2 regions of the Pseudobacillus sp. 179-B 2D1 NHS genome follow, and region 2 is predicted to be linked to the other one. Evidence: riboswitches for the same ligand, from Rfam matches in the RefSeq annotation. Region 2 holds a riboswitch; the other holds the start of a gene.
What was found. Region 2 has a riboswitch for cyclic di-AMP ahead of ACH0BF_RS01925 (TrkH family potassium uptake protein). Riboswitches for the same ligand answer to the same signal wherever they lie in the genome.
Positions count from the first base shown of each region.

Region 1: it holds a riboswitch for cyclic di-AMP, as region 2 does, so the genes downstream of both, ACH0BF_RS17565 (APC family permease) here and ACH0BF_RS01925 (TrkH family potassium uptake protein) in region 2, are expected to answer to the same signal.

Region 1 is NZ_JBIQDP010000019.1:38,979-42,545, reverse strand. Features, by position in the region: gene ACH0BF_RS17565 (APC family permease) at 69-1,898, opposite strand; cyclic di-AMP (ydaO/yuaA leader) riboswitch at 2,117-2,258, opposite strand; gene ACH0BF_RS17560 (hypothetical protein) at 2,427-2,618, opposite strand; gene nfsA (oxygen-insensitive NADPH nitroreductase) at 2,827-3,555, shown strand.
Region 2 is NZ_JBIQDP010000001.1:360,549-389,537, reverse strand. Features, by position in the region: gene ACH0BF_RS02015 (MFS transporter) at 1-815, opposite strand, end outside; gene ACH0BF_RS02010 (TetR/AcrR family transcriptional regulator) at 875-1,459, opposite strand; gene ACH0BF_RS02005 (WG repeat-containing protein) at 1,692-2,906, shown strand; gene ACH0BF_RS02000 (FAD-dependent monooxygenase) at 3,113-3,850, opposite strand; gene ACH0BF_RS01995 (hypothetical protein) at 4,015-4,314, opposite strand; gene ACH0BF_RS01990 (hypothetical protein) at 4,395-4,613, shown strand; gene ACH0BF_RS01985 (YetF domain-containing protein) at 4,755-5,453, opposite strand; gene ACH0BF_RS01980 (GNAT family N-acetyltransferase) at 5,830-6,360, shown strand; gene ACH0BF_RS01975 (DinB family protein) at 6,497-6,991, shown strand; gene ACH0BF_RS01970 (DUF1259 domain-containing protein) at 7,371-7,754, shown strand; gene ACH0BF_RS01965 (DeoR family transcriptional regulator) at 8,083-8,658, shown strand; gene ACH0BF_RS01960 (PepSY-associated TM helix domain-containing protein) at 8,688-10,043, shown strand; gene ACH0BF_RS01955 (hypothetical protein) at 10,473-10,595, shown strand; gene ACH0BF_RS01950 (ATP-binding protein) at 10,570-11,481, opposite strand; gene ACH0BF_RS01945 (hypothetical protein) at 11,514-11,672, opposite strand; gene ACH0BF_RS01940 (YcxB family protein) at 12,109-12,642, shown strand; gene ACH0BF_RS01935 (aminotransferase-like domain-containing protein) at 12,734-14,161, opposite strand; gene ACH0BF_RS01930 (LysE/ArgO family amino acid transporter) at 14,261-14,863, shown strand; cyclic di-AMP (ydaO/yuaA leader) riboswitch at 15,207-15,347, shown strand; gene ACH0BF_RS01925 (TrkH family potassium uptake protein) at 15,497-16,813, shown strand; gene ACH0BF_RS01920 (sporulation protein) at 16,847-17,242, shown strand; gene ACH0BF_RS01915 (sodium:solute symporter family protein) at 18,803-20,299, opposite strand; gene ACH0BF_RS01910 (DUF3311 domain-containing protein) at 20,299-20,490, opposite strand; gene ACH0BF_RS01905 (amidohydrolase) at 20,670-22,292, opposite strand; gene blaOXA (class D beta-lactamase) at 22,710-23,507, opposite strand; gene ACH0BF_RS01895 (aminotransferase-like domain-containing protein) at 23,674-25,020, shown strand; gene ACH0BF_RS01890 (AraC family transcriptional regulator) at 25,110-25,982, opposite strand; gene ACH0BF_RS01885 (HNH endonuclease) at 26,128-27,048, opposite strand; gene ACH0BF_RS01880 (hypothetical protein) at 27,275-27,508, opposite strand; gene ACH0BF_RS01875 (thiamine pyrophosphate-binding protein) at 27,529-28,989, opposite strand, start outside.

The sequences.
Region 1 (3,567 bases), on a different contig from region 2:
TTCTTCTCTGGAATATGCACAAAGCCCTGTCATCCTCTCGAAGAGGTGTTTCGTAATTTGAGTAAAGATTATTTTTTAAATCGATAAGGGACGGTAGTGACAATGACATTCTTTTGATAAAGAAGGTAGATTCTTAAACGTAAGCTCGACTGATTGTGTAATATGTCCTGCCATCTCTTCTTCGTAATGAATTGTGGAATAAGTACGGTTAAGGTATGGTTCCTTTCATTCGCTTTTTCCACGGCTATGTCAATAAACCGGGCGAGAGGCCTCATTAAGCTTCTATATTGAGAATGCAGAGTAACAAGACGGACATTAGGCTTCCACTTTCTCCATCTCTCCTCCATTTGTCGTTCGCTTTCACGGTCAAAAGCGACGTAAACAGCAATGACAGTATCACCGATTAGTTCGGCATAATTTAAGGAATTTTCAACTACCTTTGTAATGCCGGCAACCGGGACAATGACGACATTTCCTTTAAATTGAAGTGCTTCTTCTCCAGATTTAATTCTCAGTTGTTCACCTGTTGCCATATAATGACTTTTAATTCGATGAAACATAAAGATAATAATCGGTAAGAAAACTAGCACAGGCCACACTTGAGAAAACTTAGTGGTAAAGAAAATCACCACAACAGTTAAGCTAATGAGCGCGCCGATTAAATTAACTGTTAATTTATACGTCCAGCCAACAGGCTTCTCTTTTACCCACTTTACAATCATGCCTGATTGGGAAAGGGTGAAGGGAATAAATACACCAACGGCATACAATGGAATAAGCTGTTCAGTTTCCCCCCTAAAAGCCACGATAAGTAGAATAGACATGATGCCGAGCGTGACGATTCCATTTGAGTAACCAAGCCGGTCTCCACGCATGAGAAACATCCGTGGAATATACTTGTCCGTTGCTAAGTTAACGGCTAGCAATGGAAAAGCAGAAAAACCAGTATTAGCCGCAAGAACTAAAATAAGAGCTGTAGTTCCTTGAACAAAGTAATAAATGAAATTTCTACCGAATACTTCAGACGAAATTTGTGATACCACTGTTTCTTCTGCTTTAGGAGTGATTCCTAGCCAATAAGCTAAAAACATAATGCCAGAAAAAAGAATCGCCAAGATAATCCCCATCATTATTAAGGTGTTTGCTGCATTTTTAGCAGCGGGTTCCTTAAAGTTAGGAACCGCATTAGAAACAGCCTCTACTCCAGTAAGAGCTGAACAGCCGGATGAGAAAGCTCTGAGCAATAAAAACAGACTGATGCCAGGAACGGCTGTTCCGATCGGAGAGTGCAGATCACTCGGTATTTGTCCGGTTGCAATTTTCCATAAACCTACGGCTGAAAGAAGAAGTAAGGCGGCTACAAATAAATATACTGGATAAGCAAGAACAGAAGCAGATTCTGTTACCCCTCGTAAATTCAAAATCGTAATTAATACAACTAGTAAAGCAGCAATAGATACATTATGTTCGTGCAATTGCGGAAAAGCAGAGGTGAGAGCGTCGGTTCCGGCTGATACACTCACCGCTACGGTTAAAATATAATCTACTAATAGGGAGCCTCCTGCAATGAGTCCGGCATTTTCTCCCAAGTTGTTTCTCGAGACAATGTAGGCCCCACCACCGTGCGGATAGGCATAAATAATTTGGCGATACGAAAGAATTAAGGCCGTTAAGAGAACCAGTACTCCAATGCCAATAGGAACAGAATACCAAAAAGCAACTAGACCGATTGTAGACAGCACAATTAAAATTTGTTCAGGTCCATAAGCTACAGACGAAAGGGCGTCTGAGGATAAAATAGCCAGCGCCTTTAACTTACTGATTCTCTGTTCTCCTAGTGCACTCGTTTTAAGCGGCTTGCCAATTAAGGCTTTTTTCATTAGTGAATAACGTGTCATGATGACCTCCAGAAAAGTAAATCAATCATATAGTGAGAAAGCATACGTTTATTTTTACTGTAAGAAAGCTCTTCTGTAAAAAGTTGATAAAATTATAATTCCCCCTTTGATCGTTACCAATCCTAGTAAAAGCTCACAGAGCGCTTTTAATTCTAAAGAAAACACAAAAAAGAACACTAAGGTGTTACTTAGTGCTCTTTTAAGACAACACAAAGCAAACCTCCTCTCCAAACGCTTATGAGGTTAGCTGTCGGGTTCGGGCCATGAGAGTAGCCCTACCTTCTTAATGAAGGATTCACCCCAAGTGACGATGCACAAAAATGGGTCCCCCACTCCTTAGGGATTAAGCGATATAAGGTATAATTGAGTTTACATATAAAATTTATTTAGCTAATATACTCCTGAAAGATTGGTTTGTAAAGAGAAAATTCATATTATTTTTTTAGTTGGCTGAATAGCTAAAGAAAGAATAGAACTCCTTAAATCTATACATATTTAAAAAGACGTCTGCTCATACAAGACGTCTTTTTAAATCCATTCAAGGTAAAGAGCTACAGCAAGTAACACGAGGATAGATAGCAGTATCACATCAAATGTCGTTGGAAAAAAGATCGTTCGAATCCCCTGAAATATGCAAAATGGAACGGCTAGCTGGCAGCAGACCGCTCGGACTGTTCGAAGCCATGGAGGTAACGAGTAAGGATTGTATCTTCTTCTCAATTATTACACCTGCCTGTGAATTCATAAGCACGAGTAGCGTGCTATGAAAGGTTCTTCTTTTACTATATGTATGGAAACAAAGAGAGGTGATTTTAGAGGAGGAGAGCAGGAACGTTGACAGCGTTTAAAAGGTGATTTACGTTAAAAGAAGAACAGGTCTATACATACGCTTTTTATATGACGAAGCAAACAAGGAAGGAAGGATAAGATGATAGATTTATTGAAGTCTCATGCATCTGTTCGAAAATACACAGACGAACCCATTTCAGATGAAGTATTTCACGAGTTGTTGGAAGTTGCCCAACATGCCGCAAGCTCTCATTTTGTGCAGGCTTATTCCGTTGTGCGCGTGAAGAATGAGGAGAAGCGCCTGAAGCTTGGAGAGCTGTCTAAAAATAAACAGCAATTTGAATCTGCGGCCTTGCCGCTTGTTTTCTGTGCGGATTTAAAACGTCTGGAAAAAGCCGTTACCCTTCATGGGAAAAAATTCGAAGGTAGCACGGCAGAAAATCTGCTTGTAGCTGTTATCGATACGGCTCTACTTGCCCAAAATTTTGTAATAGCCGCCGAATCCAAAGGATATGGCATCTGTTATATTGGCGGGGTTCGTAATAATCCGCAGGCAATCAGCGACTTGCTTCAATTGCCTGACTATGTGATTCCATTATTTGGATTGACGGTAGGTGTGCCAGCAGAATCAAACGAAGTAAAGCCACGCTTGCCAATGAAGGCAATTTTGCATGAAGATGTATATGATGAGGAAAAGTATAGTCGCCTACTTCCTGAGTATGACGAGCAAATGCATAAATATTATGCAAGCCGTACAACAAATAAGAAAGATGCAGGCTGGACGAGCGGCATGGCAGCTTTTTTATCCGAGCCACGGCGGGCATATATGCTTGAATTCTTGCAATCAAAAGGCTTTCTAAAAAAATAATAGAGGAAAGAT
Region 2 (28,989 bases):
ATTTTTCCGAATAAAAAGACTTGGAAAATCATGCCGAATATCGAACTGATAGTAATAATATAAGCAATGTCCTTAGGGGTAAAACCAAATTTGTGATCAGAAAACAAACTAAAAACTGTTTCGTAAACTGATAACCCAAATGCCAGGACAAATACAATGATAAATGCCACAAAGTAAAGAGGATTTAATGACTTCTTTAACTCTTTTACAAAACTTGCTTTCTTGTTTTTAGAGGAAATAGCGGATAATTGTTCTTTTGTCAATGGCTCCTTAAGAATAAATAAGGAAGAAATAGCAGCAAGAAAAGCGATTGCTGCGGCACAAAAGAAAGGAACTCGAATGCCATATTCAGCTATAAACCCTCCAATGCCAGGGCCGATGATGAAACCGGTACTGATAGCCGCTGATAAATAACCTAATGCTTTAGGGCGTTCCTCTAAAGAGGTAATGTCTGCAATATAGGCTGTCACTCCCGGCATAATAAATGCTGCGCTGATTCCTCCTAGTATTCTTGAAAGATATAGGACTAAAACGTGCTTTCCTAATCCAAAAAGCAGCTCAGAAAGACAAAAGATAAACAATCCAATAATGATGATTTTTTTTCTGCCGAACTGATCTACCCATCTTCCGGCCACCGGGGACATTAATAATTGAGAAAAGGAGAAAGCGGCAACCATGTAGCCCATTGTGGCACCAGACAAATTCATTTCATTCATAAAGGAAGGCATAATGGGAATAATTAAACCAACCCCTAAAAAAGCAACAAAAATATTGCTTAATAATATAAGAAGTACTATTTTTTGATTACGAATCATAAGTGAGTATGCACACCTCTGCTTTCACGGGAAAATTTTCTCACAAACTTTTATTGATTCTATCGCTCCAACGAGATCCCTCTCCAAAACACTTTCCATGAAGCTTCCAACCTGTCTTCAACTTTTTTTAAGCTATTCGTATAAACAAGCTCCACCATAATCGCATCGATGATACCTATATAAGCAATCGTTGGTATCTGGGGGTCTGTTCCATAAATAACTTTTGCTTCAATCCATTCACTAAATTTCTTTTCAAGAGACTCTTTTACTTGCTGTTCAATATCTATAATGTTCTTCTCTATTTCTTTCAATAAGTGATCCGGGGGAAAGAAGGACATTCGAAGCCAAAATTTCATATATTCATCCTTCTGAAATAACTGTGTAACCATAATTAAAAAACCGTACAGATCCTTCTCCGGGTGATTGACCGCTTTTTCATTAAAGTATTGCAACTTTGAAGATAATTCTACTTCTTTTGCATCTTGAAGTAATTGTAAAAATAAATCGTCTTTACTCTTAAAATGAGCATAAATCGATTGTTTCTTTATCCCTGCTTCCTCAGCAATTTGCGATAGGGAAGCTCCCTCATAGCCATGGAGGGTAAAATACTTGAGTGCTGCTCCTTTGATTTTATTGCTTCTCACACACCATCACCTCTTTTTTAACGAACGTTCGTAAGTTAATTTACCAGAGAATGGACCGGCAAGCAAGCTAATTCTTTCATATACAAAATAAATGAAAGACAGCCTTTATTTTAATTGCAGAATGAAAGCAGCCTCTTTTTTAGGTGAATGGCCGTAATGGCAGAAAAATTTGATATAGTTGCTCGAAGGATTCCAGATTCAAAATAATACCAAAATGATAAAGGGAGGATGTATGAAGGGAGAACTTTTCTGCAAGCTGTCTCTGTCTTTTTTGAGTGTGTTAGTCTCTTCAACGCTTATCGCCTGCTCCAATGATGAATCTTCTATAAAAACTCAAGAGGAAAAACGCAAGGCACAAGAAACAGAGTCTTTTACACAAGCTAAGCTCTATCTTGTTAAAAAAGATGGAAGGTATGGCTTTATAAATCAGAAGGGACAATTGATGATTCCTTATCTGTATAAGTCAGCACAAAACTTTTCAGAAGGATTAGCGATGGTAAGCAAGGATGGAAAACATTATGGATATATAGATACAAGTGGTAAGGTGAAAATCCCTTTATACCTTCAAAACTGTGAAGGAGAGCTGCCATTATACGGCGGTTCAAATGATCAGCTGGATTTCAATATGGGAAAAGTCACCTATTATGATAAAAAGGCAGACAGCACGGGTATCTTAACTAACAAAGGACAAAATCTTCATTCTCCAAAATATAACTATGATTTTATAGAGGAAGGATATATATTTGCGACTGACAAGAAAACAAATCAACAAGTCGTCTTAGATAAAAACGGCAAAAAGGTGTTTACACCTAAGAGAGGCGAGGTCGTTAGGGATATTTATAAGGATTATTTTGCCGTTACCACTGTTAAAGAAGACGATGAACAGGAAGAGTTTGAGATAGTCGATTTAGTAGATAACCATAATAAGGTTATCGTCGACGCTACAGAAAAAAAGATTATACAATGGAAATATGGGAACGAAGGACTGATTCCGTACTATACTGATGACTTTTTTGAAGGCGAGGGATATGTAAATGACAATGGAGAAATTGTCATCAAAGCCCGGTTTGACAGTGCCAGCCCATTTTCAGAAGGGATGGCGGTTGTTGGATTAACACCAGAACAAGCAGAAGATCCCTACGTTAGGAGCGGTTATATTAATCAGACTGGAGAAATAGTTATTCCCGTCATTTATGATACAGCTACAGATTTTAATGAGGGAGTAGCTTTAGTATCCAAAGACAACAAATATTTTTTCATTAATAAAACAGGAAAGAAACTATTCAATCAATCATTTAGCGATGCGCGTAATTTTCAAAGTGGGTTGGCTCTCGTGAAGAAGGGAAACAAGCTGCAATATATAAATAAAAAAGGAAAAGTAGTTTGGGGAAATGTGATAACGAATGACAAGGATTTATTCGCAGATTTTATCAATGATGCGTTTTGAAGCATCTGGAAGAACGGCACCCTTTCAATGAAAAAAGTTTGAAAGAGCTACGGGACAATAAAGTAATTTAAAAAGCCAAACAAGCATAACCCCGTCCTGGATTTAGGACGGGGCAAAAATGTACTTGGTTAATTTTGGTGCAAGATACTTCGTTACACTAATAAAGTCATTTGAAAATCTAAGGCTGATTATGCTAATCCAAGTAATTAAAAATCGGTGTGGAAAACGGATTCTAATTGATTTTCTTGTATTTTGGCAGGCAGCCTTCTCATGATTGCATTACGAATCTTAATTTGAAAGGGATTGTCTAATTGCGCTACTTTTCCAATGCGCCATGAAAGATTGATAACCTTTTTTGTCTTTGGCATTCTTAAATTTTCAAATTCAAGAAATGCTTCTTCCCTACACTTCTTATACTTTAAAATTTTGCTTAGTATGATTGCATCTTCAATGGCTTGACCTGCTCCTTGACCAATATTAGGAGTAGTGGCGTGAGCTGCATCACCAATCAGCAGAATTTTATCCAAAGCAAAGCGATTGGTAGGCTTGAGATCAATGATGTCATTCCATATGAGTTTTTCGTCTCCTGTCCATTTGATTAACTCAGGTACAGGGAAATGATAATCTTGAAAGGCATGAGACAATTCATTCGTTGTAAAAGCTGACATGTCTTTGCTTTGAAAAGGTGCGTTGATACATGCAAACCAGTATATCTGATTATTTGTCAGAGGGGCCATGCCGAACCGTCCTTTCGACCCCCATGTTTCGGTAAATTCCCCGGGTATGACAAATTCTTTTGGAGGCTTCACCACAGCACGCCAACAAGTATAACCTGAATAACGCGGATTTATGGTTGAAAGGGATTTTTTCCGTACGACGGAATGGATCCCATCCGCTGCTATAAGTGCATCACCTTCTATGGCATTTCCATCTTCTAGACGCACTGTAACTCCCGTTTCATTTTAATATCCTCCGTTGTCCACTTTTTCTTGTTTTATTGGATAGTGATCTTCAAAAAAATGATTGCACGGAACAATTTTATTATCTACGACAGTATTAATATGTTTATGTCGCAGTTCGTTGGAAATGAGAAGGTGACTAGTGATATTTACATAATAAAATATAGAACATTATCAAACTTGTGATACGGAATATAGAGAAGAAGAGCTACAAAAACAAGCATAACGATAGCTAAAACAAGGCTACAAAAAGCTAAAAGTTTCTTCTCAGATCTTTTAAACAAAGAGGTCATACTTAAGATAAGTACTGTCGGAATACCAACATAAAAGGCGATCATTAAGTCAAATGCTAGTGGAGAACGAGCATGGATGACTGGTGAAGCAGCTAATAATATACCTAAGGTCAACGAAGTATAACTAAGCCAGGAATATCTTTTATTGTTTTTCATAACTTGCCTCATCTTTCACTTATAAAAACATTAATTACACATTTTAACTCATTTAGAATTAATATACAAACGAGGTTCGTGTGGCTGTCGTTTATTCAGTTGGGGGTATGGCTACATACTGGATTTGGTTCAGGAAAAATTGGAAGGAAGAAAAAAACAGCAAAGCTCCCGGCCTTTTAAAAAGTGTTGGCAATTTGGTGAAAGAGCCTAACCTTAAAAATACAGCAGAAATCGACTTAATTGAAAATGCAGATTGTGTAGTTATCGATGGACCATTGACGAAAGTGACGCCTAAATAATGTGAAGATGACACAATTATTTGGAAGGGTGGTAAGGTGCTTAACGTGATAAGAAGTCAGCAGGTTCGGATGTCTGGATAGGATGTTATTTAAACAGAAGTATAGGGAAGAGGGTGAGGCCCTCTTCAAGACGCTGTAAACCTAATGAAATACATCATTTTTGTTATCAATATATAGTGATCCATCTTTTTGAACTTCAGCATAGAAGACATCGGAAATAGAATTGATACCAGCTGATTGTAGTTGTTGATCTAACCACTCCTCGTTAAGATTTAACTTTTCTAAATTCTTTTTATCAATTTCGCCATCAGAAATCACAGACATAGGAAGAGGGAAAAAATCGGTATTAGTTTTTGGGGTGTTCATGCCGCTCTCAATCAAAGTCTGCTTTGGTTCCTTTTTTATTACGGAGAGAGTGCCATCTGTTTCAAAAATTGCGTAATCAACATCAGAGGTGGAAAATACGTTCTTCTTTCGTAATAAAGTGTTTAAAGAATCTATATCTAGCCGCGCCTTGCGGAGAGTATTTTCCATAATTTTTCCTTTTCTAATAAGAATGATTGGTTGTCCTACAATAGCATAACGTGCATTTTTAGATTTTATATCTAGAAATCCGAGAAAGATGGTGAAAGCGCTCCAGCCTAACAAAGAGATCAGTCCGTTACGAATACTTAGTGAGTTATCAATAGCAAGAGAAGCCCCTATAGTACCGATTGAAATAGCAGATACAAAGTTAAAAAAGGTCATTTGGGAAATTTCTTTTCTTCCAATAAGCCTTGTTAAAACTAATAAAGTAATAAAAGAAATAGAAAGCCTTAGAACTAGTTCTGGAACCGACATAGTTAAACTCCTTTCATTCATTATGGAAAGTAAATTACTACGTATTGTTCCAAACTTTTAAAATTTGATGTATCTTCTATTGATTTTTTTGAAAAATATAGAAATGATCAGTATGCCGTAGTTCGTTAAAATATAACAGATTAATAAATACCCCAATGGAAAATAAGGGCGCCAAAATATGAAGGCAGCGGGCAGCTGTTCTGTTATTTGGTGCCCTCTTTTACTTTATAGGAGGAAAGGGATATGAATGCATAACAATTAAAATTAAACTAAGGGGCAGTTTAATTGGAGAGGGAATGATAATTTTTAGAGGTTATTTTTGTCTTAATATCGAAACAAGGATTAGGGGAGTAGTCTTTTTATTGGAGGATATGTAATGAACATAAAAACAAAAAGGTTATTAATACGTAAATTTACATTCGATGATTGGCAAGCTGTCTATGAATATACTTCTGAGGTTAATGTAATGAAATACATACCAGAAGGTGTTTTGACTAAAGAAGATGTAAAAGAATTTATAAATAAAAACAAGGATGATGCGGCTGAGAAATTTGCTGTTGTATTAATAGACGAGAATATTGTTATTGGACACATCGTTTTTTTAAAGTATTTTGGTGAGCATACTTATGAGATTGGGTGGGTGTTTAACCCAAAATATCACAATAGAGGATATGCTTCTGAAGCAGCACGAGCGGTTTTAAAATTTGGTTTTGAAAAAATGAAATTACATAGGATTATCGCAACGTGTCAACCAGAGAATATTCCATCATATCGAGTTATGGAGAAGATTGGAATGAGAAGGGAAGGATATTTTAAAAAATGTATCCCAAAGGAAAATGAATGGTGGGATGAGTATTATTACGCTATTCTAGAGGAAGAGTGGAAAATAGATAGTGTAAAGTTGTAAGGAATTGTTTAGCTATTTAAAAAGATGGAATGAAATTGGTTTTTCATTTCATCTTTTATTTTTTTACAGTAAAATAAGAATATTTCGAGAGCTGTTAACTGTAAAAAAGGTAGAAAATTTAATGGGAGGGAAGGCAATGGAGAAATTAGAATATGAATGGGTAAAACAAACAAGAAACATTTTATTAGACCAGTGTAAAGAATTAACGGAAGAAGAGCTTATCAAGGAACTTGACTTTGGTTTTCAAAGTATAAAAGATTCCTTCTTTCATATAGCGGGATGTTATCATGCTTGGTTAGGTTCTTTTGTGCTTTCAGCGACAACTACCCCACTTTACTCAAGAAAAGAAATTAATCAAATGCAACTAGAAGATATTAAACGTTATTTTCAACAAGCGGATGCATATGTAGAACAAGTATTTGAAAAATCTATTGAAGAGTTGAATACAGTTATCGAAAAGAAGCTTCCTTGGAGAACGGAAAGTGGATTTGTGAGAAAAACCCCCCACCAATTATTGGTTCATTCAATTACACACGAATTTCATCACAAAGGGCAAATTGTAGCAATGTTACGTCTGCTTGGCTACGTCCCTCAGAACACGGATATACTGGGATTGCCTGGTTTAGATTAGGGGGCTATGCTGCTTATTTAACTGCTGAAATTAAACCACGTTAATAATCACCTATCAAAACGATAATTAAGCAATTACTGTCTTTTTAAGAACAAAAGCAGATAGCTCTATTGTTTCGATATAAAGAAGGAACGAAATTCAGTTTAACATGAGAAGAACATGATTTGATCAATCTTTTTTTCAAAACATGTTCTTTTTTGTTCATTTATCAAAATTAATAACATTGTTTCAATTAAACTTTATTCGAAAGCTACATCAGACGAGCACCTCAGTTATTTTAATAATTAATATTTTATTAATCCTCTTATTTGATCTGCCTAGACAAGCTTTCCATATTCTTCATAAGCTATAGTATAACACAATGAAGGGAGGAATAAATTTGTCAAATTGTCAAAGACTTGCAGATATTATCGGCGGTGAAGTAATTCAATCGACCCCTGCTTGTGTAATTATGCGTCTGCGAGATATTAGAGCAACTATTTTAGGCCGCAGGACCCTTTCTCCAGTAGCTCTTCCATTTATGTTATCTTTTGAAAATAATGGTCTTAACCTAGGGGAAACTGTGCTCCTCCAAAGAGAAGTTAATCCAATGCTCGATGCATTACGAAGAAGAGGACTGATCGTAACAGCGTTTCATAACCACTGGCTGTTTGAAGAACCACGGCTAATGTATATGCATTGGGAGAATGTTGGAATGGACCCCTTTGAGTTTGCTAGAGAAAGCTTTGAGGCTGCAAAAGAAGCCGGCCTTAAATTTTTTTGATAGTTTATGAGGAGCTGTTTCTTTCGACTTGCGAAACAGATAAAGTAACTTGAATACATTAAGAGCATGTTTTGAAAGAAGATTGTTCAAAACATGCTCTTTTTTTTCACTTATCGAGATGATCAGTAGTAATTTCATTTATTTAAGAAACTTTTATGCTATTCATTCTTTTCTCACATTTAGCTGTTATAAATGATGTTGTATACTCACATTTTTTCACATGATCTATCATAGAATCTTTAACTGTGATTTGTGAATAAAAAGGTCTTCAGAATAAGTGATTTGAAGATAGTTCTGATTGTTATTTAATAAAGAGTGGTGGGATAAAATGTTACCGATAGAAAGGCAACAACAAATTTTAACGTGGTTAGAAAAAGAAGAGACACTGCGCGTTTCAGATATCAGCAAAAGATTAGAAGTGTCCGAAATGACGGTTTACCGAGACTTAAAACCTTTAATTGATCAACAGAAAGTGTTTAAAACATCTAATGGAATTACTCTTATTGCCAACAGCTATGTTTCTTCTAATACTTGTTCTTATTGCTATAAGGATGCAAATACAAGACTATCTGTTCAATTAATTAAAAAGAATCAGCACGTGGAGAAAGCTTGTTGTCCTCATTGTGGACTTCTTCGGTTTCAAGATATAGAAAATGACGTCTCTCAAATTATTTGTCATGATTTTTTAAAAGATACAACGATAAGTGCTAAAACAGCAAGCTTTCTTTTGAATGCAGATATTAATTTGAATTGTTGCCAGCCGCAAGTTATTGCCTTTGAATCTACCAAACAAGCTAAACAGTTCCAATTAGGGTTTGGCGGACAAATATATCGTTTTAGAGAAGCTATTCAAGCTATAACTAGTGAAATGCATGACAAAGGCTGCTGCCATTTAAAACAGTAGAAAAATAGATATTTGATGGGGGTTTAGAGGTGAAAAAAAGCAACTACAATCGTTTATGGAGATGGCACTTTTATGCAGCCTTATTTATCGCACCGCTATTAATCACATTGACCTTAAGCGGTATTGGTTATCTATTTTATACAAATGTGGAAAATAGTGCTTACGACCATCTATTCTTTGGGAAGAGCGATAAAACCGAACAATTATCAATTGATGAAGGCATTGAGAACGCAGTAGAGCAATATAAAGGCTATTCTGTTTCAAAGATTATGGTATTAGAAGAACCGTATACTACACGCTTAACAATGACAAATAAAGCCGGCGACCAAAAATATGTATTTTTAGATGATAATTATCAAATGGTTGGCAGTCAAAACGCGGCGTATACCTATTCAAATGTTATGAGATCAATACATAGTTCGCTTTTTGTAGGTGGAACCATTGTAAATTATTTAGTTGAATTAGCTGCCTGTTGGGCAATCTTCTTAATGTTTTCTGGTATGTACATGACATTTAAGGGACGGGCATTGAAGAAGAAACAGAATCCAACGAAGAGACAAAAAAATAAAAAATGGCATGCGTTCGCAGGAACAATTATTACCATTCCAATGATTGTGATTATTTTTACCGGCTTGCCTTGGTCAGCATTTATGGGGAATTTTATATACTCGGTAGCTCAAGAGTATCCTTCTATCGGGACTCCCATTTTACAACAACAGCCGCCGGCTTCAGATATGAGTGAGATTCCATGGGCTACTCGTAAAAATGAGGCGCCCGCATCAAGTGAACCCCATGCACATCATGATATGGCGAATATGATGGATAGGCCAAATAAAAGCAATATGTTAAGTGTTCAACAATTGATGAATAAGATTGAGGGCTCCCATATTTTAAAACCATATTCAATTGTTTACCCAATGAGTGAAGCCGGGGTATATACAGTATCTAAGGGGAGTAATACTGGTGTAACCGGTTTGGATGTTAGCCCGTATGATGAAATGACAACTTACTTCGATCAATATAGTGGACAATTGATTTCAAAAGTGAGCTATCAGGATTATGGCATTTTAGCCAAATGGTTTACATGGGGGATCCCGCTACATGAAGGTCACTTATTTGGCTGGCCAAATAAACTGATTAACTTAGCTGTTTGTCTAACCTTCCTATTCGTCATTTTTTGGGGAATTAAAACGTGGCTATCTCGCAAAAAAGAGGGGAAACTCTCAGCTCCACCAAAAATATCAAGTGGTCTGTCGATTGGTTTTATCATCTTTATGGTAACTTTAGGTTTGATCATGCCTCTATTTGGTATTTCCTTAATTATCGTAGGTATTATTGAATGGATCATTCACCTTAAGCGGAAAAACATAAGCATTGTAAATTAATTGAATATGTTACGAGCGTGTGTGGATCAGTCTTTTTTTCACTTATCAAAGTTATTAGTCGTAACTGGATCGATCATTATTCCAAAGCGACAAGAGCTCGTATTTTATTCAGACAAAAACTGGACAGAACGGGCACCATCTTAGGCACCTTTTTATTTTCCCGTTGAGGGTAAGACAGGCCATTGAGCTAATGAAAGGTTTATCCCTTGGTATTTTCTCTCCTAACACGATTCCGGATACAACCCACCCGCTTTGTTAGTTTTTTGAATGTACTCAAAGAAAAGAACATGCAAGGCCAATTCGAAATGAATACTTTCCGAAGATTGAAAGCATCATCTGGTATAACGCATTAGAATGTCAGAGAAGCGGCATAAGACTATGGGAGTTGAAAAATTTAAGCGGGGGGCACCTCAAAGGGGGAGCGGGTGCATGATTCTTAATGAACAGCTGGGAGGAAGAGTAGTTGAATATCCTCCTCCACCAGCTGTTAGGTTACCGGTTGCTGATTATCATTGCCGCGGCGTGGCTAACCCTGTATTTGATGATGATTAAAAGCTTTAGGCAAATTGATTATGACGGTCGTTCCTTCACCGAGTTGACTATTAATTTCTATGGTACCGCTATGGTTTTCTATAATTCGTCTACACATCATAAGGCCTAAACCTGTCCCTTTTTCTTTTGTTGTGTAGAAAGGCTCAAATAGTCTTTTCTGTCTCTCTTGTGAAATGCCGCTCCCTTTATCGATAATTTCTATTGAGACACTCTCACCATGCATATTCTTAAGGGAAATAACTATTTCTTGCGTGGCAGGGTCAGTAGTGGCTTCAATCGCGTTTTGTATCAAGTTCATTAGCACCTGTGTTATCTGATTAGGATCGCATTGAATAGTAAATGTCTGATCGAAATGAATGGATTTAATAAGATGTATACCTTTTAAAGTAGCTTGAGGCTTCATAAATTCTACAACATGAGAGACCAAAGCCTTGATGTCCACTTCCCTAATCTTCATGTTTTCTTTCGGTTTAGCTATAAAGATGAATTCGTTTACAATGGCATTAATTCTATTTAATTCTCTAAGAACAATGTCCATATAACTATCTATTGTTTTATCACTTGAAAGTTCCTTAATCATTTGAGCAAAACCGGTTACACACGTTAAAGGATTTCGAATTTCATGGGCAACCCCAGCTGCTAATTCACCAATTAACGAAAGCTTTTCTAGCTCTTGAATCTTGAGGGTGTTCTTTCGGTGCTCTGTAATCTCGATGGCTGTCCCATTTACTTCAATGACTCGTGAATTAATAATTACTGGAGTTAATGAAGTAAGATAATAGAATCCATTGAGGTTTCCTTCATAATTAATAATGCTGCCATTCCAAGCTTTTTCATAATAAAATTGTTTCTCATCTGCATGACTTTCAGGTAAGAAGTCATGCAAGGTTTTACCAACAATTATCGAGGGGGGAATCTCTATTTTTTTAGAAAGTCACCTTCTGCAAATGTATGGATAAACTCATTGTTTTTCTTTATAAATTTAAATACAAATCCATTATGCTTCGGAATAAGATTTCGATAATCGATATAATTATCAAGAATGTTCTGAATAGTTCCAGTGTCATTATGAGTCATATTTGCATCCTCCGATTATTATGATGGTTAGTAAATACATTTTATGGGGTTTTTGTAATTTTTTTTATTATACACTAGTTTGGGCTGTGTTTCTTTATAGTGTTAAACTTAAAGATAGAAAATCTCTAAAGATTGACAAAGGTCTTTTTTTTTATTGCTTGAAAAGGGAAGAAAATAGGTAAAGGCTCAACGGTTTGACAGAGCTTTTAGTATTGATTATGTTGAAACGCCAGATGGGGATCCTGCCCACTAAAGATTTGTTCTCAAAAGGCTCCCTCGCAAGTTCCTGAAAATAGTTAGGGGGGAATACAAGAATTTTTGTAAGTAGGGTTACTGCCAGGTTTTAGTATACATTCTAAGTTTCTACGATATAATGACTCTACTCAGTTGTTTTAACGATAATCTGGAGACTAGCAAAGACATAGGGGGGACGAAGATGGAAATTAAATATGAGCTGACAAAAGATGATTACCTAGCGTTTAATCTTCATTACGTTAAGCATTCTAAAACTATAAAGCAGTCTTTATTCAGGCAACAATTTTTTGTGCCAATTATTTTCTTAATCCTGCCTTTTATTTTTCCTTTGGTTGCAGGAGAGTTTTCGGTTGGATTCTCCATTGTCTTTATGCTCGTCTCAGTCGTATGGATGATATTTTATCCAAAATATTTCTACTGGCATGTTATGAGCCATATAAACAAAAGCTTTAACGAGGGCAATAATGAGAATTTGTTAGGGGAGCATACATTTACATTTAATGATGAGGGGTTTATAGAAACGAACAGAGCAGGAGAAAGCCAGGTTAGTTGGTCCAGTATAGAAAAAGTAGAAGAGAATGACCAATATTTCTTTCTCTTCTTTAGTACTATGAGTGCCTATATTCTACCGAAACGTTCATTCTTGAATGAAACGGATCAGAAAAACTTTCAGCGTAGGATGGATCAACGAATTTCTTCAGCCGCTAGTAAGTAAGAGCTTAAATAGACTCCTTGTTATCCGTGGTTTTACTCTATAGAAAGAGTCATTATTTTGATTATTCTTTAATCAAAATAATGACTCTTTTTTAATGTTCCTGTTCCACTAATCTTGTTAAAATATTTAGTCCTTCTTTTAATTCTTCTAATGACGCATAGGCATAGGAAAGACGGATATGATGTAAGTCTCTTGTTTCATATATATATCCTGGGTTAATCAGCACATGCTGACTCAACAAATTTAGAAATAATGCCTTATTTACGATAGGTTTATGGAACCTGATCCATATGTAGAAGCCACCCTCAGATTTTTTCCACGTAGCTATTTTTTGAAATCGCTGCTCTAAAATTCCTTCTACAAATGCCGCCCGCTTTTTCAATTGTTCTCGAAGTTGAACCAAATGCCTTTCGTATAAACCAGTTGCTATCCAATGGGCAACGATTTCTTGGGAAAAGGCGCTTGAGCCGTAATCCGTTTGCATTTTAATATCAGCTAATCGTTTAATAACAGGAGAAGGGGCAACTACCCAACCAATCCGTAATCCCGCACTGAGCGTTTTGGATACACTGCCGATATAAAGCACTTGACCGGACGTGTCAAACGACTTTATGGCAGGCGAAGTGGAGTCGAATAATAATTCATGATAGACATCATCTTCAATAATCGGGATTTGCAGTTCTTTGCATGCATGATATAGTGTTTGTTTTTCCTTCATCGACCAATTGTGTCCGGTCGGATTGTGCAAGGTCGGCACACAGTAAAATAAAGATTGTCTTTTTCTTTTGAGTGTCCTTAATTTGTCTGCTAAATGGTCATCCCTTGAAACTGCAGTCATGCGCATGCCTGCAGTTTGAAAGAGATGAATGGAATTTAGATACGATGGCTGCTCCTGAAAAACAATGGAGCCTGCTTCTAATAAACCAACAGCGATTAATTGAAGAGCTTGAAGGGCGCCTGAAACAATTAAAATGTTCTCCGGCGCTGTTTGAATACCTCGTTTTTTTAAGTAGCTACATAGAATGACGCGAAGCTTTTCGCTTCCTTGAGGAGAGGAATAACCGATGGCTTTTGGATTGAGCGAGATTTCTTTTAACGACTGTTCCATTTGTTTTGTTGGAAGTAAGTCGGGGGATAACTCACCTGTTCCAAGGCGGATGACATGATCCATCTGCTCATGCTCATTGATAAGCTGAATCGTATGGTAATTTGGTTTGTGAATACTGGATTCAATATGCTGCTGCCAGTTCGGCTGAGATCTATTCACAAGCACATTCCACGAATTATTGGCCACAAAGACGCCCGACCCTTTTTTCGATTCGAGAAAACCATCTGCTCTTAAGTCATCAAGCGCAAGTTGAACAGTGCTCCGATTGACGTTAAATTGTATTGCCAGCTGGCGTTGCGTGGGAATTTTTGTGCCAACTGTCCAATCCCCTCGTTCAATCTGAATCTTTATCCAATCTACAATTTGCTCTTGGATGGTTAAATGAGAATGACGGTTGGGTTTCCAATTCATTGAATCCCCTCCTAAATTGGGTGGATAAAAAACCATCCAATTGGCTGTTTTCTTTTAGTTGTATCATAGTACGATAGTAATTGGAAGGGAGTTGATGACATGGATGCCATTATCCACGGGATCATTTTAGCCTTTGGTCTTATTTTGCCTTTAGGCGTGCAAAATGTATTTGTATTTTCGCAAGGAGCCACACAGCCAAAACTGTTTCAAGCACTGCCGGCGGCTATTACAGCTGCATTGTGCGATACACTTTTAATTATCTTAGCCGTGTTTGGTCTATCCGTGATTGTTTTACAATTTGAATGGCTACGGGTTAGTCTCATGATCGTCGGAATTTTATTTTTGCTTTACATGGGGTACGCTATTTGGCGGTCTGCGCCAATGGATACGGAAGAGAATAAAGCATTATCAATCCGGCGGCAAATTATTTTCGCTTTATCTGTTTCTTTACTAAATCCTCATGCTATTTTAGACACAGTGGGAGTGATCGGGACAAGTGCATTAAGATATGTTGGCACAGAGCAAGTTTTTTTTACAATCGCCTGTGTGACAGTGTCTTGGATTTGGTTTTTTGGATTGACGATTGCAGGTGCGATTATGAAAAAGCTTGATGGTACAGGAGGGTTAATGAATATATTCAACAAATGCTCTGGTCTATTTATCTGGGGAACTGCCGTTTATCTGTTGATTGGATTGATATGACAAACAGCAAACAATAACAATATTATGTCTAGTGAAGACTCTTCTTTTATCGTTTGTCACAATGAGAATACTAGTTAGAATTTGAACGATATATATGGATACATAGAAAGAGGCTATCTCATCTTCTTGTCGATCATGAACCATAAATATAAGAGCCATTTGATTTATCAAAAAGCGAGGAAGCCTGCAAAAAATGCAGGCTTTTTTTATGGTGGTGCCTGTTTTATTGTACTGAATGGTAAAACAGGCAGGTTCAGGACTTTTAATTTGCAAATTCTATCTTTACAAATGGTTTTTCCGAGAGTATAGTAGCTATTATCAATTTAATGTTTACATTAAATCATACCTAATATCGCTTAATTCTTGAGGAAGTGGGGGACCCATTTTTGTGCATAGCACTTGGGGTGAATCCTTCGTTAGAAGGTAGGGCTACTTTCAAGGCCCGAGTCCGACAGCTAACCCCATCAGCGTTTTGAAAGGAGGTTTGCTTTGTGTTGTGTAAAGAACACTAAGTAGGGCTTCTTAGTGTTTTTTTGTTGCCCTGCTTTCAATATTAGTCCATTGCCCTTTAAGAAAAATTTAGGATTGAGAAGTGAAGGAGATACTATCGTGAACAGCAAATCCAATCATTTTATGGATCCCCCTAAGATCTTAGCAGGCGGATTTGCTCTTGTTATTTTGTTAGGAGCTTATCTTTTGACGTTGCCAGCGGCGACAAAAAACGGAGAGGGCCTATCCTTTTTAGATGCCCTTTTTACATCCACGTCTGCCACGTGTGTAACGGGCCTGGTTGTTGTTGATACAGGCACCACGTTTTCCACCTTTGGCCAGCTTGTTATTTTGGGCCTCATCCAAATTGGGGGGCTAGGCTTTATGTCGGTTGCAACGCTGTTTGCTTTTTTGGTGAAAAGAAAAATTTCTTTGAAAGAACGATTGATTTTACGGGAAGCTTTTAATTCCCCGGCCATTGAAGGGATTGTTAAACTCGTAAGGCGGGTTTTGCTTTTCACACTTGCCTGTGAGTTTATCGGGGGGATATTGCTTACCATTCGTTTCTCTTTTGATATGCCGATAGGGAAAGCGATGTATTATGGATTTTTTCATGCTATTTCCAATTTTAATAATGCAGGATTCGACCTTATGGGTGAATTTAGAAGTTTAACCGGCTATGTAGATGATCCAATCGTTGTATTAGTGATCTGCTCGTTAATCATTATGGGAGGCATCGGGTTTGTCGTCATGAACGAATTGTATGACTACCGGAAGAGAAAACACTTATCTCTACACACAAAAATTGTTCTGGTGACAACCTTCTTGCTAGTTGGAGTAGGAACGGTTTTAATTTTCTTGTTGGAATTTCACAATACAAAAACATTGAAGCCTTTATCGTGGACGGGGAAGTTTTTAGGCGCTTTGTATCAATCAGTAACAGCGCGTACAGCGGGATCGAACACACTAAATATTGCTGATTTGACAGATACATCTTTGTTCTTGATTATCTTTTTAATGTTTATTGGTGCTTCTCCTGGTTCTACAGGTGGAGGGATTAAGACAACGACTTTTGCTACGCTGGTTGGAGCGGTCATGTCCCAGATTAAAGGGAAGGAAGAGGTTGTTTTTTTCGAAAGACGAATTGATTATAAATTAATCTATAAGTCTCTTACGATTATATTAAGCAGCCTATCAGTTGTTGTTATTGTAACAATGATTTTAACGATTACGGAAACAGGCAAGGGATTTTTGATGATTGTTTTTGAAGCTACGTCAGCTTTTGCCACAACAGGGCTATCGATGGGATTAACACCGGATTTAACTCCTATCGGCAAGGTGGTCATCATACTCGCCATGTTTACAGGAAGGTTAGGCCCTTTAACGTTAGCAGTAGCACTTACGCTGAACCGTCAGCCTGATCGGTTCCGTTATACAGAAGAAAAAATAATGATTGGATAAGTTTATGCCATTATGCAGGAGGATTTACGGATCGTGATTAGAGAATTAATCAGCCAATGCTTTTCACGTATTGGTTCAGCACACATTCACCTTGTTTTAGATAAGAGAGAGTTTGCTCCAGGAGAAAAAGTGACTGGATACTTCTCTCTTGAAGGCGGGTGGTTTGAACAGGAAATTAAGAGGCTTGAATGTGATTTAGTCGTCACAGACAGCAAGACGCAAACGGAGCAACTGGTTGAAGGGGCTGTGACAAGACTGATGTCAAAATCAATTGTCTCCAAAGAATCAGATCAAATCCCATTCACGTTCCTGTTGCCAGCTGAATTAGATTCTTCATCTGATAGCCGCTCATATTGTTTTCACACGAGAGTCGTTTTTAGCAATGGAGCCAAAAGCATGGAACACGATGAAATTAAAATTTTAAGATAAATGCATTAACAGTGACGAAAACAAGGCATCCCTGAGTGTTCAGGAAGATGCCTTGTTTTGCTTTTGGCAAAATCATGAAATGGTTAAAAAAGGGAAGTGGATAAGAGGGAGGTAACTCATCATAAAATTGTTTCAGTTCCTAATTATGTCTTCTGCGTATTTTTTCATAATTTTGTCAGAGGATGAATTATCGGCAAGGGAGATGGTTTGGATAAAAAAAGATCCAATCAATCAAGAATGTTAAAAATGAACGTTCTATAACGGATTAAAAGGATAAAAAATTTTACAACAAGCAATAGCGCAGCAAAAGCTTTAGCAAATTTAAAAAAGATGGATTATTAAGCGGCATGTTTACAAAAGAATATGACCGTCGGCTTAATAAGTCGTGTTTAATGATCAATCAATAAAAAATCAGTATAAAAAATCAGCTTAAAAAGCATCTCGTTTTATTTTTAAAATATCTCAATATTAATAGTATACTTTTAAGATGAGATAAAATGATTTAACTTCCTATAATTTATATTATGTTAACTAAAATAAAACGTAAATAACATGGTCTAACTAATCTTCTCCCCTTTAGTCCTCCTAATAATTATTATCTCGCAAATTTTACATAATCCTTGTATACTTCTACTTCGCGCATGACTGTCTCACTAACTGCCGATCTTTCACCTTAGCTTGGCGCTACATATATCACAGAAATATAAACGTATATGAAATACACTGCGGGAATGAGTGAAATAATTATGCCGAGTAATCTAGTTTCTAACTTATACTGCAAAACTAAGCCAATAATCCAAACTAGTAACCAGATCAGTATGCGATAATCATTTGTGGGCTCATCCGTGTCTGCTATTCCGCTAATTAAAAAGCCTATAAAACTAGAAAAAGCAACAAATAATCCGGTCACAACATTCATGATAATCCATACAATTCGACTCATTTAAGTTCGACCTCTTTCTTTGCAGCGTTTTAATACGAACCTCCGAAATAGTCACGCAGAAAATGCGCTCTGGGGGTATGTGTTTGTTTGACAATCCTTTGAGGTGTTTTTGGATGAACTTCTGCTGCTCCTTGAATTTAGAGAACATTAAACATCATGGATACATGTTTTGGGGAATTTTTGTATTTATCCTTTGAGAGAAAACGTTGAATCGTTAAAGTAGACAAAGAATTATTAGTTTACATAATTACAGAGACTATTCTATTTTCTAACGCATACTAAAAGCCAATCTACTTCTGTAAGTATGTAAGTGGAATTATTTGCTGCCCAGGTTGTTTACAGCCATTTGAATACTCCGGGTCTAGGTAAAGAAACAAGAGTGCCTCCTCCCTCTTGTTTCACTCGTTTTCTCTTAAAGACATAATAAGTCCGATCAAGAAAATGAGCGGAAACAAATACCATATGATCAATGCTGCCAACAATGATAGTAATGGATAATACTATGACAATCGCCGCTTTATACCACCTTCCTTTCTTGTCGTACTATCATTTTTTAACCTATATACCTACATAAATGCATATAAAGGCGATCCTGAATAGCGGATCGCCTCCTTCCTTTATTTCATAAGATTTTTTGACGGTTCTTGGTAGACGGGTTCTGTTTCAGAATGGATTAAATGATTGGTCCCTAGACTGATAATTATGGCTACAATGACATTGACCGCTACCGCAATGGCTCCTGTGTTGATATCGTTAAGGACCGGAGGAATAGACGGGAAGAAATCAACCAGCTTAGCGGATGTAACCGTTGCATATAAAACGATGGCAACTCCCGTAATGATTCCTGCCATGGCACCGAACTTATTCATGGCACGCTGGTTGAAAAAGCTGAATAACAATGCCGGAACAAGTTGGGCAATTAAACTGTAAGACATAATATTCAATATTGCTAAAGCATTGCCGCCTGTAATCGTGAAAACGAACGCAATGACGATAATGACTAAAACGAAGACTTTGGAAACAATCAACTGCTGACGATCAGAAGATTTGGGGGCTATCAATTTATAAAATCCCGTCATTAATCCAATGGAAGCAGACATTAACATCACAGAGACTGGAACTAAGGCTGTGAGCAAGCCAGCCGCTCCGACAATGCCCACCACCCATGGATCAAATGTTTGAAGAGTTAAACGCAGTAAAGATAAATCTCCATCCGCTCCTTGTAACCCCGGGATCTGTATGATAGCTGCAAAGCCGATGAAAAATGCGAATAACAGGAGCAAGGTATATAAAGGCAAGGTGATCGCATTTCTTTTCAATGACTTCTCTCCCTTGGCGGATAAAACAACGGAAAAGGAATTCGGCAATAGATAAAAACTGAAGGCATTTAGGATCACCGTAGACACGAACCAGGAAATGCTCAACCCTTCAGTTGATAAAACGAGGCTTTCAGGTTTGACTGCTTCTACCGCTTTGAATAGAGGCTGAATTCCACCAAAGTAATGGAAAGGAATATATAGTCCAAGAAAAACGATAACAAACAAAATCATGATGTCTTTAAGAACGGCAGTCCAGGCGGATCCGTGAATTCCTGAAATAACGACATATATAGTAGCAATGACAGCTCCTATCGTACTTGCTGCAAGCGGACTAATACTTCCATAAGACGCTTCTGAGACGATGATTCCCAGACCTTTGAGCTGGATGACGATGTAAGGAATCAACGCGATCGTTCCGATAAAGCTCACTACCAGACCTAATATGGGACTGTTAAATTTTGAAGCAAAATAGTCAGGCTGAGAGATGATGTTATGCTGTTTAGCATAGCGCCAAATGTTCGGAACGATCCAATACGAAACGACGTAAGCCAGACAAATATAGGCAGGGACATAGAATGCGGCTGCACCTTTTGAATACGCCCATCCGCTGCCACCCAGAAAGGTAAAAGTTGTATATACCTCACCAGCGATCAGCAGGAAAACAAAAAGGGTACCGAACCCTTTGTTTCCAACGGCAAATTCATCTACATTCATTTTCTTCCCATGTGTGGCTCGAATACCGAGAAAGAGAGCAATCGCAGCGAAGGCGAATATGATAATCAATGCGATGTTCATTATTCTTCGCCTCCCTGGTTAGCAGGATCATACTTATAGACGATAGCCAGGATAGCTGATGACAAAATCATCCATAATACGATCCAAAACAGCAGGAATGGCAATCCCAATACATACGGTTCAATTTTATTGACAAATGGCAGCAAGAAGCATATTCCGATGAAAGGCACAATGAGCAATAGTTTAATCATAATTCCACTCCTCCTATTGATAGTGCGCTGTCCATAGGAGCTTTTAGTCTATAGAAGTATTTCCTTCTTTCTCTGTTCGGAACATGGTTGTCGCTCCATTTTCCCCTTGATGGTCTTTGGCTGATGACAAGTCCTGTTATTAGCTGTTTTGCCCAATCTGTTGGGTATCGAGCCTTTAATTATGAACGTGCAGTTGCCTTTGTCCGCTCAAAAACAATTTCACCATCTATCATCGTTAGTTCGACCTGAATATCTTTCAGATTTTCCTCGGATTCTTTCAAGATGCTGCGGTCTAAGACAACCAAATCAGCCAGTTTACCCGCTTCTAAGCTGCCTTTGATGGTTTCTTCAAAGCTGGCGTATGCGCCGTTATAGGTATACATACGAATCGCCTCTAGCAAATTTATTTTTTGAGCCTCTTCGAACGAAGTGCCGTTTTTCATGCAGCGGTTAACGGCTGTATAGATGCCGATAAATGGATTACAGGTCGTAATCGGAGCATCGGATCCAGCGGCAGCTACAATTCCTGCGTCGATAAAATCACGGGCTGGATACATGTAATTCACACGGCTTCCATAGTTATGTAGATAACTTTCTCCAAATTCATACGGGAATGGCGGATTCGGCACAGGGATTATATTTAACTTTTTCATTCGCTCTTGCAGATCAGGGCTTGCAATGCCCGCATGTTCGATGCGATGCCGATGATTTTCCCGGGGAACTTCTTGCAGCGCCTTTTCCACAACATTTAAGTACATCTCAATGGCGCGGTCTCCCTGAGCATGAACAGTTATTTGATAGCCTCGCTTATGGGCTTCTCCTAATACTTCATAGATCTCATCTTCCGAGTAATACAGTATGCCATGGTCTTGTTTATTGCTCGTGTACCCTTCCCTAGTCGCAATTGTTGGCCCTGTACTGCTGCCGTCTGTGAAAAGCTTGGCCGGACCGATTTTGAAAAACTCATTTCCCGTACCTGTGATGACACCGGCCTCCATCATATTCAAGGTGAATTGTTTACAGTCATTCAACGTGCCGATCATGGCATAGACACGGATTTTTAGGTCACCGCTGTGGGAGGCAAGCTGGAGGAGTCGATAGCTTTCCTGATTAAAGGTTCCTGCTTCATGTACGCTTGTTATTCCTGCCTCTATAAAATGCTGCTGAGCGATAGAAATAGCTTGCTGGATTTCTTGTGGAGTGTATCTGGCGGTTTCATTCATTTTCATATAAGCGGTTTCGATAAGGCGTCCTGTAAGGTTGCCATCCGTATCTTTTTCTATGCTGCCACCTTGGGGATTGATTGTATGTGCATCTATATTGGCTAACTGAAGGGCATAGCTGTTGGCGACACCGATATGGCCACACGTTCTGGTGATCACGACCGGGTGTTCCGTGGAAATGGAGTCGAGTTCTTCTAGAGTCGGGTAGCGTTTTTCGTCTATCGTTCTTTCGTTGAAGCCCCAGGCCCGCACCCACTGGCCCTTTGGTGTATTAGCGGCTCTTTTCTTTAACGCAGTCAATAAGGCATCCATTGACTGCATGTCTGGCTCTTTGCAGCTTAAGTTCAATTGGAAAACGCCGTACAGGATGAGATGTAAGTGAGCATCAATGATACCGGGAAGCAATGACTTTCCATTCAAATCAATTACTCGTGTTCCTTCGCTTGCAAATGCTTGCAACTCTTCATTAGAACCAACAGCCAAAATTTTATTTCCCTTGATTGCGATGGCTTGTTGAATAGAATCCTTTTCATCTACAGTCATGACCTCACCGTTCAAAAAAACGATATCTGCCTTCATCGAATCCCTCCTATTTTTGAAACATTCTATCAATTATTGGTAATTTGAAAAATATAGCATGAAATGATAGGAAAGATAATACCCAAAAGGTAAGGTTGTTTCTCCTATTAATTGGACAATTTGTTAATGAGGAGAATGAATCTAAACATTAGAATACACGCTGAAGCTAACACCTATTATTTTGGATGAACTCACCATAAATACTACAATATAGTTATCTTTGTATAATTTAATTAGTGGAAAATGAAAAGAATCACGGGTTTATACAGGGATATTATTTTATTAATATATTTATTAAATCGGATTATAGACGATAACTTGACAGAAGCTAGATGAAAAAGAAAGAGCCTATATTAATTTATGATAGGCTCTTTCAATCCTTTTAAATTAAGTTTTCATGCATCATTATCAACCCTCTTATCTGATAATGTTCACTTGCTTCAATGCTTCAATAGCAATATTTTTAGCTTCTGTACCTGATCCGCTGAGGTTAACGGCAAATACCCAAGTTTCTTTTTTTGTCTCTATGAAGCCCACATACCAGCCCAATCCCATGTCCGAAAGCCTTGTTCCTGTTTTCCCATGAAGCGTGTAATGGTCCTGCTCATCCTGTATCATGATTCGTTTAACTGTTTTTTGGTTTTTTTTCTTCAATGGCAGTTTTTCTTCTACAAGGTCTTCTATAAATTCAGCTTGCTCCATTGCTGAAATCTTCAATGTGCTATCAAGCCAGAATCTATCAATACCTCCTGATAGATTCTTGTTTCCATATCCGATTCGGTTAATGTTTTCTTGCATCTTCATTTCACCGATATCTCTCGCCAAGTCCTGATAAAACCAGATAGCTGACTCTCGCATGGCTGAAGCTAACGAGTGGTCCCGATTCCAGCTTTCAAATTCTCTGATCACTCCATCCCAGCGCTTTACTTCATATTCGTCCCTTACAGCGCCTGTTTCTAGTCCGATTAAAGCGTTAGGCACCTTAAAGGTGGATTCAGGTGTCAGTCTTTTTGTACTTCTTTTACTGTTATACACGTAAGTATGGTTGTTTTTTAAGTTCTTAAGTACCATTGTGCCGTCTTTGCCATTAAACAATTCTTCAATTTCCAGCTTCTTTGTTTTTTGAACTTCCGCATTCGCTGCTTTTGATGCACCTGTGAAAACCAACATGGCGGAGACGAAAAAGAGTATGGCTAGATGAATAAACTTTCTAATTGGCCTTTTCTTAGAGTCGTACATTTTCAATGTGATTTCCTCCTTTTTTACTGAAGTTACATGCCCCTTCTGGTAATTTATACTATAGGGAAATCTTCTTTCATGGTAGAGGCTAAAAATGTCATCTGTGCCCATACAGATGGCGAAGATGGAGGGCTTTATAGAGATGAAATACGAAGAGATTATAAATGAAATTCAGAGTAGAGTAGCCGATGGCCGGCTTAAGCCTGGTGAGAAGTTGCCCTCTATTCGTTCACTTTCAGAAGAGTTTAGCTGTAGCATTAACACAATTATTAAAGCCTACAATGAACTAGAAAAAGCGCATAAAATTTATTCAGTTCCCAAAAGTGGTTATTTTCTTGTAGGCAGCCAGAACTTGGCGTCTAATCCTCCGCAGGAATTCATTGATTTCTCATCCGCTGGTCCTGATAAATGGCAGATGCCTTACCGCGATTATCAGCACTGTATTAACCAGGCCATTGAACTATACAAGGAAGAAATGTTTCAATACGCAGAACCTCTTGGCCTACCGTCACTGCGCTATCAGCTTTCCAGGCAGCTGCAAGAGCTGCAAGTTTTCACGCCCCCGGAAAGAATTTGTGTGGTCTCTGGCTCCCAGCAGGCTCTTGATATTCTTGTAGCTCTCCCCTTTCCAAATGGAAAAGAGGAAATCTGTGTGGAGCAGCCGACCCATTTCAGCTTTATTGATTCTATTTGCTCCCGTGGCTTACAGGCAATTGGAATAGAGATGACAAGGGATGGTATTGATCTAGCATATTTAGAAAAAGTATTCAAAGAAAGGCTAATTAAATTTTTCTATACCGTCTCTAGATTTCAAAATCCTACTGGATACAGCTATACGAACAAGGAAAAAAAGAAAATTGTGGAATTGGCACAAAGATATGATGTATTCATCATTGAGGATGATTACATGGGAGATCTTGACACAAGAAAAAAGGCTGATCCTATGTTTGCGTATGATCCGTCCGGTAGAGTTATTTATACAAAAAGTTTTTCAAAAGTCCTATTACCCGGCTTGAGACTGGGAGCAGCCGTCCTGCCAGATGCCCTTCTAGGATTATTTGCGAAAGCTAAATTTGCTGCGGATGTTCATACCCCTGTACTGACCCAAGGTGCATTAGAAATTTATCTTCAAAGCGGGATGTATAATGCTCACATTGAGGGGCTTAGGAAAGTCTATAAAAGAAAAGGAAAGATACTTAAACAAGCGTTTCGTAACTATCTTCCAAACGAGGTAGTATTCACTGGTGCTGACTCCGGTTTTTATTCTACCATTCAATTGCCTTCTCATATGAAAGCAGCACACCTCGTCCATGGCCTCAAGAAAAAGAATGTGCTTGTCCAAGATGCGACCGGAATGTATCTCCCCTTGTATAAAAAGGAGAATGTCATCCGCTTAAGTGTTTCTCAAGTAGAGGATAAAAAGATTGAGGACGGGATTAGGAAGATTGGAGAGGAAATAGGTTTGCTTGTAAGTTCAGGTAAAAGCTAGCTTTAATCACTTTCGTCGAACATAGGCGTACGTAGTGTTGATAAACTAGAAAGAAAAAAGATTGCTTAACAGCAATCTTTTTTCTTTCCTCATTTGACCGCAATCCAAATTTCTGAGTAATAATCTGGACTTGTTGGATTTCCAGCTGAATAGACTTCTAATTCTGGCGCACCCGCATGCTCATAGCCGCTGGAGGGAAACCATTCCGAGAAAATTTGCTTCCAAGCATTTTGCATGGAATGAGGCATAGGGCCATGCACTTCGAATATCGCCCATTTGGCTGCCGGGATTTCCATGCTCAAAAAGTTGCCAGGCTTATCAGATGCATGGCCTTCACAAGCAGCAGCAATCCAGTATTCCATGCTGTCAGGCTTTGTATTGCGCTTATCTACACATATACCAAGAATCCCTTTAATATCGCCGTCATTTAATTCAAGAAGTTTGTCAGCCGTTCCGTCATTGTTCGCTTTATCCCACATCTTTGGAATGGCGATAAGATTTTTTCCATCCTCTAAAGATAACTCCTTCTTTACCCCTGTCACGTGGAAACTTTCTTTTTTTACAATTGAATATTGCATGGGTTCTGCTCCTTTCAGACTCACCTGAATTGTCAGGCGGTTATAAGATTTCAGCTTTCCTCTAAAGTTTCTTGCTTCAGTTGGCGTCATGCCATGCTGCCTGCGAAAAGCTTTAGCAAAGGATTCGGGAGTTTCATATCCATACTTGTAGGCCAGATCAATGACCTTGCTGTCAGTTTGGGTCAGCTCCTGTGCCGCCAGTGTCAAGCGTCTGCCTCTGATATACTCTCCAACTGCCATATCCGTCAAAATGGCGAATGTGCGCTGGAAATGATAAGCGGACGCATTCGCTTCTTCTGCCACCCTTTCGATTGAAAGGTCACTATCGAGCAAATGCTCTTCAATATAATCGATTGCCTTCTGCAGCGATACGATCCATGCCATAATGTCCATCACTCCCTTGCTTCCATCTTATACATTTCAGAAACTCTTTTCCGGTCATTTCATGCTTTGTTGTGACAGGGGTGTTATGTAGAAAAAGCAAAAGGCATAAGGAGGCCAATTCCTCTATACCTTTTCTGTTAGCATGTTACTGCCGAAAAACATTCTTTTTATGCCATCTAAAATAGGGTTTATTTTCTTCGTAGCGAGCAATTTTCATTTTAGGGTGAAGCCTATAATTATCGTAATCTATTTCGGGTATTTGCGGTGAAATATGCAGACGCCCCCGGCCATCAAAGGCAATATAGCCTTTGTCGTATAAAGCATCATGATTGCAACATAAAAGCACGCCATTAAACGGATCTAGCCGCTCTATATCAGTGCTGTCTTTCCATGGTTTCGAATGGCTTGCTCGTAATAATGCAGGAAGTTCGATGCCACAAAGTGCACACTTATGCTCCCATAATGGTAATAATTCACGTTTGAACTTTTGCTGACCTAAACGAATTTTCGCTTTTGCTTCTGCTTCCGTTTCAGCAATCATCGGTACAATCGTATTGCGCTCTGTTTGACGAACGATGCCCATGGCTAATTCAAGCTGTTCGAGTTCTACTTCGTAAATATTAAGGTCGCTAATAAGTTCTAACAATTTAATGGCTAACTCTTCATTGCATGGATATAAGTACCCTTGATTTCCGTTGCCATCTTGTTGGAAAGGTGAATATTTAAGCGGCAGCAGAGGACGCAATGCATCGAAACTCGTACGTATGTTTAAAGGTACTTCTAATTCATGATAATGAAGCGGCACTAAATAGCCGTTTTCTCCCCATTGCTCAAAACTTTGCATAGCAACTGGTTTGGTCGCTTCTTGACAATTTGATGAGGCAACACTGATCGCAACGATCTCTCCTTTTACGTAATGAAAGACTCTGTCACCCTCTTTCACTTCAGTCATACGCAACCATGAATGCGGGGTATTGCCTCCTTTATCTTTTTGAGGAGACCAAATAATACCTTGCTCTTTTTCTTCTTGATAAGTGTGGCCTTGCATGACAATAAAGCTATTCATACGATATCCTCAATTCTATAGGTAAATTAAAAAATTCATTTACATTCGATTATACATCATTTCTCCTTTTACTTTCTAACTGTTCTCTTTCAGGCACCTTCTATTCTTTAGTTTTGTGCAGACCAAAAAGCTCATAAGTCTCTCCGGACGACTCATGGGGAAAGTAACGGCCAAAAGTATCGTGTCATTTATGCTTAACGGAGTAAATTTTATCTCTCCGATCGCCTTAAGACTCTCGATAATAATAGATTTTTCCATTGTCCTCTCGCATGTTAATACGGCCGATGGATTCTAGATAAGTCACATTTGTAATGGTTTGAACGAAAGCGGACATCGCCCGGTCTTGAGGCAGTCTATTTCCATAAATATCTTGGGGTAGAAGATTTTTATCAGGAAATGGGTGATAATCCGAAGGAGGAGTATCATAAATAATTATTTTCAAAGCAAAAAGCTGTGGCAATGGATGGCCACAGCTTTTCGTTATTTACTGCCCGGGAAGACAGCTTGCTCTGTACGAATATCTACTAATGTAGGGGAAGGCGTATTGAATGCTTCCTGAAGAACATCGTCTAAGTTCGAATCTGATTCGATACGAAAACCTTTCCAGCCACAGGCTTCAGCTATTTTAACAAAATCCGGGTTGGTCAGCTCCACGCCTACCTCCTCCTCACCGGCTGCTTTCAGTTTATCTCTTTCCATTTGCAGGGCATGATTATTCATTACAATGACAGTAATGTCGAGCTCATAGCGTGTAGCTGTTAAGAGATCGGCCAGCGTCATTTCCAGTCCGCCATCCCCAACAACAGCTACTACTTGTTTCTCCGGCTTCTCAAGCTTCGCGGCCATAGCAGCTGGAAGGCCGAAGCCCATAGTTCGCCAATACCCTGAAAAGAGAACAGTCTGGTCTTTTTGCCGTAGGTTACGGTTCATCCAGACAGTGACATTTCCTGTATCGAGTGTAAGAATAGCATCTGCATCTACTGTCTGTTCGATCGCCCGGACAATGGTCGAAGGATAAACTGGAGAGCCGGAAGTATGACTTTCCTGTTCATTTTGACGAGCCCACTTTTCTTTAGCTTCACGGCAGCGAGCTAACCAGTCGGCAGAATGTGAAAATCCTTGAAGGCTCTTTATTAACAGTGGGACAACTTCCTCTGTTTTACCAGTAATTCCGAGCTCCACGGGGATGCCTTTTTCCACTTTATCAAAATTCTTATCGATTTGAATAATCCGCGCATCAGTTGGCACATATCCTTCAGGCCACCATGTAGTGCCGGCAAGCAGTACAACATCCGCTTCTTTGAATACTTCTGGCGCATAAGGATTTCCACCTTCGCCGATCCCCTGCAAAAGGTTCGGAGAGGATTCGTTCAATAACCCTTTGCCGCCCAGGCTAACAAGAATACCTGCCCCCCACTGTTCAGCGAGTTGTTCAATTGCCTCTGGATCGGTGGATGCACCAGCACCTGCAAGGATCATTGGGCGCTTGGCTGTTTTCATGATGGCCGCTGCCTGATCCAAGCTTTCCTGAGTGAAAGTGTCCCCTCCTTCTATCACAGCCGGCAGTTGTCTTGGTTTAACAACAGTCGTTTTGTCTAAAAGATCTTTTGGAACAGAAAGGTGGCTCACAGCTCGCTGGCCCATAGAGGTTTGCACTGCTTTTTGTAAAAGTTCAATAATTGCATCCTGGTTCGCTAAGTTTGCAGAGTAAGAGGCAAATGGCTTCACCAGCTCCTGCTGATTTACATATTGCTTATAAGCTGTCCCGATCTTATTAGTGGGGGCTTGTCCGGTAATAGCAAGAACGGGTACCTGATCAGCATAGGCGTCTCCTAACCCATTCAATAGGTTAGCGACTCCCGGACCCATTGTAGAGATACAGACACCCAGATTGCCTGTTAACTTTGCTTCTGCTGATGCCATAAAGGCTGCTGTTGATTC